2 regions of the Paenibacillus sp. FSL H7-0350 genome follow, and region 1 is predicted to be linked to the other one. Evidence: predicted binding sites of a transcription regulator. Region 1 holds the regulator's gene; the other holds the start of a gene.
The links. The regulator NrdR, encoded in region 1, represses ribonucleotide reductase genes. The targets are predictions, from matches to a motif close to AACACNATATATNGTGTT.

Region 1 (3,409 bases):
GTGATACAGATTCTCCGCACACCGTCTTCCGCTGATATGGATGCCTCGGGGAGCATCTCCTCCATGGAAGCCATGATTCTGGGGATCGCGTTGTCGCTGGATGCCTTCGGAGCCGGCCTCGGTGCGGCACTGCTCGGATTCAGCCCGTGGTCCACCTCGCTGATGATCGCTGTATTCAGCGGAACCTTTTTGCTAATGGGAATGAAGACGGGACTTAGATTATCCGGCAGCTACTGGATGAAGCATGCGGCTGCGCTGCCCGCGATATTATTAATTGTAATGGGTATAATGAAGTTATTATGAGGTGAGTACATGATTATAGGCTTAACCGGAGGCATAGCTTCGGGAAAAAGCACCGTGTCTGCACTGTTTGTCCGCAAGGGAGCTGCACTGGTGGATGCCGATGTCATCGCCAGAGAGGTGATGCTCCCCGGACATCCGGTGCTGGCGGCAGCGGTGGAGGCTTTTGGAGACCGCATCCTGCTGCCTGACGGTTCGCTGGACCGGGCGGGCCTTGGTGAGATTGTCTTCCGTGACCCGGAGGCGCTCAAGACACTGAATAACCTGACCCATCCGGCAATCCGCAGGGAGATCAAGGACAGAATGTATGCGCTTGAGCAGGAGAATCCGCAGCGGCTGGTCATTGTCGACATTCCGCTGCTCTACGAATCAGAGCTGGATTCCTTGTTTGAGCAGATTATTGTGGTCTATGTTCCGAGAAGGGTGCAGTTAGCCCGCCTCATGGAGCGCAGCGGAATGAAGCTGGAACAGGCTGAGGACCGGCTGAGGTCGCAGATGGATATTGAACTGAAGCGCAGGAAAGCGGATTATGTGATCGACAATAGCGGTGATCCAGATTCTGCAGAGCTTCAGGTTGCCCGGCTGTGGGACAGGCTGGGCCTGATATGATGAAGTGGCTGCGCTCCAAAAGAGTCCTGCTGCTGCTGTTCATCGGCTTCACCGCGATCCTGTTTCTAGGCTCCAACTGGATGTCATGGTTTTATCCTATTCATTATAAAGCAGAGATCCGCCAGCACAGCCGGACGTATGAGATGGACCCGTTCCTGGTGGCATCCATTATCCGTGTGGAGACCAATTATAAGACCGGACGCGAATCTAAAAAAGGCGCGCTGGGACTCATGCAGCTGATGCCGGATACCGCCAAGTGGGCGCTCGAAAAGGCCAAGCTTCCTGAGGTATCGCTGGAACGGCTAAAGGAAGAGCCCTCCTCCAACATTGAATTGGGCACCTGGTATTTGTCTACGCTCTCTAAGCAGTTCGACGGCAACCGTATAGCGGTCATAGCTGCCTACAATGCCGGACCCGGCAAGGTGCAGAGCTGGCTGGATGAAGGGCAGTGGGACGGAACAGAAGCCTCTGTGAAGGACATTCCGTTCGGTGAGACCCGGCATTACGTGCAGCGTGTGATTTATTATTATGATCAATACACCGAGCTCTACAGTGAGTTCTAGGGTGCTTGTTACTTCTGCTGCTATTATGTAAAAAGAAGCATCAAACGGCCGGAGGCCGTTCGATACTTCTTAGGCAAGCTTATGTCGTGTTTAGCAGGTTATTTGTACTTATTTGTACTGACCTGCCAATTGCTGTTCAGCCAGGGTTACAAGACGTTTAGTGATGTAACCACCGATCGAACCGTTTTCGTAAGAAGTTTTATTGCCTTGGTATCCGTCTGGGGAGAGGGTAATACCTAGTTCCTGGGCAACTTCATATTTCAGTTGTTCCAAGGCACCGCGTGAGTTTGGAGCTACCAGGTTATTGGAGTTGTTATTTTGGCTCATTGCTGTTCACCTCCTATCGGTTGGTAACTGTATTATGTGCCGGACATGTCAGATTCATAACAACAAATAAACGGTGTTTTCTGGAAATTAAATAATGCCCGCATAGCCCTTGTGTATCAATGGACCGGGCCTATCCATTCTAATGATGAGGAAGTGAAGAAGCTTATGAAATGCCCTTACTGTGACCACACCAATACCAAAGTCCTGGACTCGCGCCCGGCCAATGAGAATAAGTCCATCCGCCGCAGGCGTGAATGCGAGCTATGCAGCCGCCGTTTCACCACCTTCGAGATGATTGAAGAGACCCCCCTGATTGTGATCAAAAAAGGCGGCAGCCGTGAAGAGTTCAGCCGTGACAAAATCCTCCGCGGCCTGATCCGTGCCTGCGAGAAGCGTCCGGTCCCTGTAGAGCGTCTAGAGGTCATCGTATCCGAGGTGGAGAAAAGCCTGCGCGGCATCGCCCTCGCCGAGATCGAGAGCCGCCAGATCGGCGAGCTGGTCATGGAGCAGCTCTACCCTGTCGACGAGGTAGCGTACGTCCGCTTCGCGTCCGTGTATCGCCAGTTCAAGGACATTAACATGTTCATGAAGGAACTGAAAGGACTGCTGTCCAAGAACACGGAGGAGCTGGACGGGCTGTAAGCGGTTTAGGGAGGGTAAGCCCTCATTGGGGGGGGCTGGCTCTGGGGTTTACGGGACAGCCGCACAATGTACAAGGTACTTATTGGTGAATAAACCGATGGGTGCCTTTTTGTTGAATTGCTTATGAACGTATAGGATTGAGGGGCTTTAATTTGAACAAAAAAAAGACCCTGGTCAGGGTCTTTAAAAATGTGATGGACTCTCAGGGGCTCGAACCCTGGACAAATAGATTAAGAGTCTACTGCTCTACCAACTGAGCTAAGAGTCCATGGAATGGTGGAGAATAGGGGATTCGAACCCCTGACCTCTTCGCTGCCAGCGAAGCGTTCTCCCACTGAACTAATTCCCCATTCGTTTTTCTCACAAGAAATAATATATCATAAATATAATTCTCAGTCAACATTATTTACAAAAAGAATAATAAGGATTAAAATATGGTAGTACATATGACTGATGGGAGGGCTTTCGGTATAGGGGATAAGAGACGGGTCGCAGCATTTTATAGAGTATCAACAAAGGGGCAGCTTGAAGGAAATGATATTCCTATGCAACGTAGGGCTTGTCAAGAGTTTATTAATAGTAAGGGTTGGGTGTTGGTAAAAGAGTATACGGAGAAAGGCGTTTCTGGATATAAGACAGCGAATGAGGACAGAGATGAAATTCAACGTGCTAGATATGATGCGGAAAATAGTCACTTTGATGTATTGCTTTGTTTCATGTTCGACAGATTAGGAAGAAGGACATATGAAACCCCTCTGTTATTAAAATGGTTCAACTCAATGGGAATTGAAGTCTGGTCAGTAAAAGAAGGTCAACAAGAATTTACAGACGAGGGGCATGACATTACAAACTTTCTTAGATTCTGGCAATCGAATAACGAATCTCAAAAAACTTCGATGCGCGTTGATGAAAAACATACACAAATGGCCGAAGATGGTGTATTTAGAGGTGGCACTGCACCATTCGGA
Region 2 (3,409 bases), 3.2 Mb from region 1:
ATTGTCCGGTCGCAGGTAAGGCATTGGATAGTAGGTGGTCGAGTTGGCATACGTGCGGGTCTCGATCTGCTCTACAATCGGCATTACGCTTGAGGTAGCATTCTGGATGTACGAGATGCTCGCAGTCGGCGCAATCGCCAGACGGTAGGCATGGTACAGGCCGTGCTTCATCACCTTGTCCCGCAGCTCTTTCCAATCCTCTGGGGTAGGAATGTAGATACCCTCGAACAGCTCCTGCGCTTTTGCCGTAACCGGACGGTAGTCAGTAGTCAGATAACGGTCGAAATACACGCCGCTGGCGTAGTCGGACTTCTCGAATCCATAGAACGTTTCGCCTGTCTCGGCGGCAATCTCCATGCTTTTCTCAATCGAGTGGTAGTTCATCGTCATGAAGAAGGTACGTGCGAAATCACGGGCCTGCTCACTCTCATAAGCCACCTTGTTCTTCGCAAAATAACCATGCAGGTTCATCACGCCCAGACCCACGGAGTGCATTTCCTTGTTCGCTTTAGCCACGCCCGGAGCATTGGAGACAGTTGTCATATCGCTGACAGCCGTCAGTGCGAGCATACCTTCATGTACGGATTCACGGATCTTGCCGTGCTCCATCACGTTCACGATGTTGAGGGAAGCCAGGTTGCAGCTGATATCGCGGCGGATCTCGTCCTGCTGTCCGTAGTCGTTAATCTCTGAAGTCTCCTGCAATTGGAAAATCTCGGTGCACAGGTTGGACATCTTGATCTGACCCACATTTCGCAAAGCGTGAGCAGCGTTAGCATTGCTCTTGTTCATAATATATGGATAGCCGGATTCAAGCTGGATCATGGCGATCTTGGTCAGCATATCGCGTGCGCTCATGGCGATTCTCTTCTTCACACGCGGGTCAGCGAGCAGGGTGTCATACATTACGTCCAGATCCATGTCATCCAGGTGCGTACCATACGCCTGATAGACTGTGTAAGGAGCGAACACATGCAGCGGCTGATTATCCTGTGCGAGCTTGTAGAAGCGGTTAGGCACGATCAGACCGATAGACAACGTCTTCAGGCGTGTCCGTTCGTCGGCGTTAATCTTCTTGCTGTCCAGGAACTCCAGTACATCCCAGCCAAAAATATTATAATAAGCCGCACCCGAACCCTTACGCTGGCCCATCTGGTCTGCATAGGAGAAGCCGTCTTCCATGAGCTTCAGGACAGGCATGATGCCTTTGGCAGCATCCTCGACACCTTTAATCGTCTCGCCGCGCGAGCGCAGCTTGGACAGATTGACGGCAACGCCGCCCCCGATTTTGGACAACTGCATACAGGTATTCAGCACATAATTGATCGAATTGAGCGAGTCGTCCATCTCCAGCAGGAAGCAGGAGACCATCTCGCCGCGGCGGCTTTTACCGGCATTGAGGAAGGTTGGTGTCGCCGGCTGCAGGCGCTGTTCCATCATCGAGCGGGCCAGTGTGCGGGCGGTCTCCACGTTGCCCCGTCCCAGATGCAGAGCCACTACCGCTACGCGGTCCGGATAATGCTCCAGGTACTGCTTACGGTCATTGCTTTTGACGGCATAATCGGTATAGAACTTGGAAGCCGCCATATAGGAAGGGAAGCGGAAATTATATTCATGGGCGATCCGGTAGACATCCTCCATCTCAGCAGCGGAGTAGCGGTCGTACAGGTCCTCGTAGTAGTCATTGGCAATCATATAATCAATCTTAGCTTTCGTATCCGTGAATGTCAGGCTGCGCTGATCCACATCCCGCATGAACTCGGCTACCGCCTCCTGGTCCTTATCCAATTGGAAAAAGCCGCTTTCGTCTCTCTTCATCAACATGTTATTTAATTCAATATGCCGCAACCCGGTCCACCTCCTGTTTTATGCGCTGTACATCCCCGAAGGTTCCCGACAATTCAAACTTGCCGACCACCGGTACATTGTAACGCTTTGCAATCAGATCTGCGCTGTGCGCGTATAACTCACCCCAGTTTTTGTTGCCGCTCGCGGCAATACCCTTGAGTCTGGAATGGTTCTGCTCAAGGAACGTAGCCACCTTCTCTGGAATCTGTCCAAATCCGGTGGTGTATGTAACAAGCACGTAAGGCTCGTCGATCGTCATATGCTCTTCGATTTGAACCGCCGGCAGCTTCAGTTTATTAATGAATCTTCTAACGTTGCCGGTCTTGGAATCGTAAGCAATCAACATGGCTCCTAACCTCCTATAACATGTAGCCCATTCTACTTGACAAATGAACAATAGCGGTTTTACTAGATTTATGGGCTTAGCACTTATATACACTATATTTAGTAACGTTTAATCATTTTACTACCATATATTGAAAAGTCAAGAGATGAACAGCCCTCTCCAGCCTCCCGAACTGCAGGTGAAAACCGCCAATCCCACGCCCCGCCTGCATTCTATTCTCTTATAATTAATTAGTATTTTTTTTAAGCATTTTGCTGCGCTGTGGAATGGTCCGAATGGGGCATTTGGAGAGGGGGAATGGTCTGCGAATTTTGGTAGCGTTTAAATTAAACTTATACATAAATAGGGAACCGTTTCGGGCCGCATGAGTCTTATTAGGGGAGAGGGGAGAGAACATGCAGAGTAAAGAACTAACGTATAGCATGACCTGTGCCTCATCGCTATCGCTGCGCGAGATGATGGAGACTTACGGAACGGATGTATGGAATTATGCTTTTTTCTTAACCCGCAGCCGGGAGCAGGCGAACGATATCAGCCAGGAGGTATTCCTTAAGGCCTACAAGAGCATGAGTAAGTACCGGGGGCAGTCCACTCTGAAAACCTGGCTGCTCACCATCACCCGCAACACCGCGTTCAGCTTACGGAAGAGCAGCTTCTGGCGGAGGTTCACTCCGCTGGGCAACCATCAGGATAAGGGAAGCACTCTGTCCGCAGAGCAAGAGGCTATCGGCAATCAGTACGCGAACCGCATCTGGGAGATCATCATGGAGCTGCCGGACAAATACCGGGAGGTGCTGGTGCTGGACATTCAGCAGGATCTGTCGGTCGCTGAATTGTCCTCGCTGCTTGGGATCGCGCAGGGGACGGTCAAATCCAGGCTCGGACGGGCCAGAATGAAAGTGAGAGCAGCGATGAAGGAGGAAGACCTGTGAAGACAAGACAAGAGCATGAGCAAGTGAAGGTGATGAGCGGGGAGAAGGACTGGTATAAGCAAGCCGGACGGAGTCCGCTTGCAGAACCGGGATTCACGCCACAGCTTATGGCGCGGATTGAAGAGGCTGCCCATGAATCCTCTAATCGTACAAGCGGCCGCCGCCGCTTCAGCCGTATGGCCGCCTTCGGCGGACTGGCAGCCATCCTGCTGCTTGGAGCGCTGGTCTGGCCGTTTGGCCCAGGGGCCGGGCTTGATCCGGCAGGGAGTCTGGCGGCGGTCTT

Region 2: nrdI (class Ib ribonucleoside-diphosphate reductase assembly flavoprotein NrdI) is a predicted target of NrdR. The motif match lies at 2,283-2,300, and genes of this name have one in related genera.

What each region holds. Positions count from the first base shown of each region.
Region 1 covers NZ_CP151972.1:6,953,118-6,956,526, forward strand. The annotation lists gene ytaF (sporulation membrane protein YtaF) at 1-303, shown strand, start outside; gene coaE (dephospho-CoA kinase) at 313-909, shown strand; gene NYE24_RS31180 (lytic transglycosylase domain-containing protein) at 909-1,472, shown strand; gene NYE24_RS31185 (alpha/beta-type small acid-soluble spore protein) at 1,581-1,799, opposite strand; gene nrdR (transcriptional regulator NrdR) at 1,965-2,441, shown strand; tRNA gene NYE24_RS31195 (tRNA-Lys) at 2,637-2,709, opposite strand; tRNA gene NYE24_RS31200 (tRNA-Ala) at 2,716-2,790, opposite strand; gene NYE24_RS31205 (recombinase family protein) at 2,888-3,409, shown strand, end outside.
Region 2 covers NZ_CP151972.1:2,603,832-2,607,240, reverse strand. The annotation lists gene nrdE (class 1b ribonucleoside-diphosphate reductase subunit alpha) at 1-1,848, opposite strand, end outside; gene nrdI (class Ib ribonucleoside-diphosphate reductase assembly flavoprotein NrdI) at 1,835-2,194, opposite strand; gene NYE24_RS11965 (sigma-70 family RNA polymerase sigma factor) at 2,590-3,126, shown strand; gene NYE24_RS11960 (hypothetical protein) at 3,123-3,409, shown strand, end outside.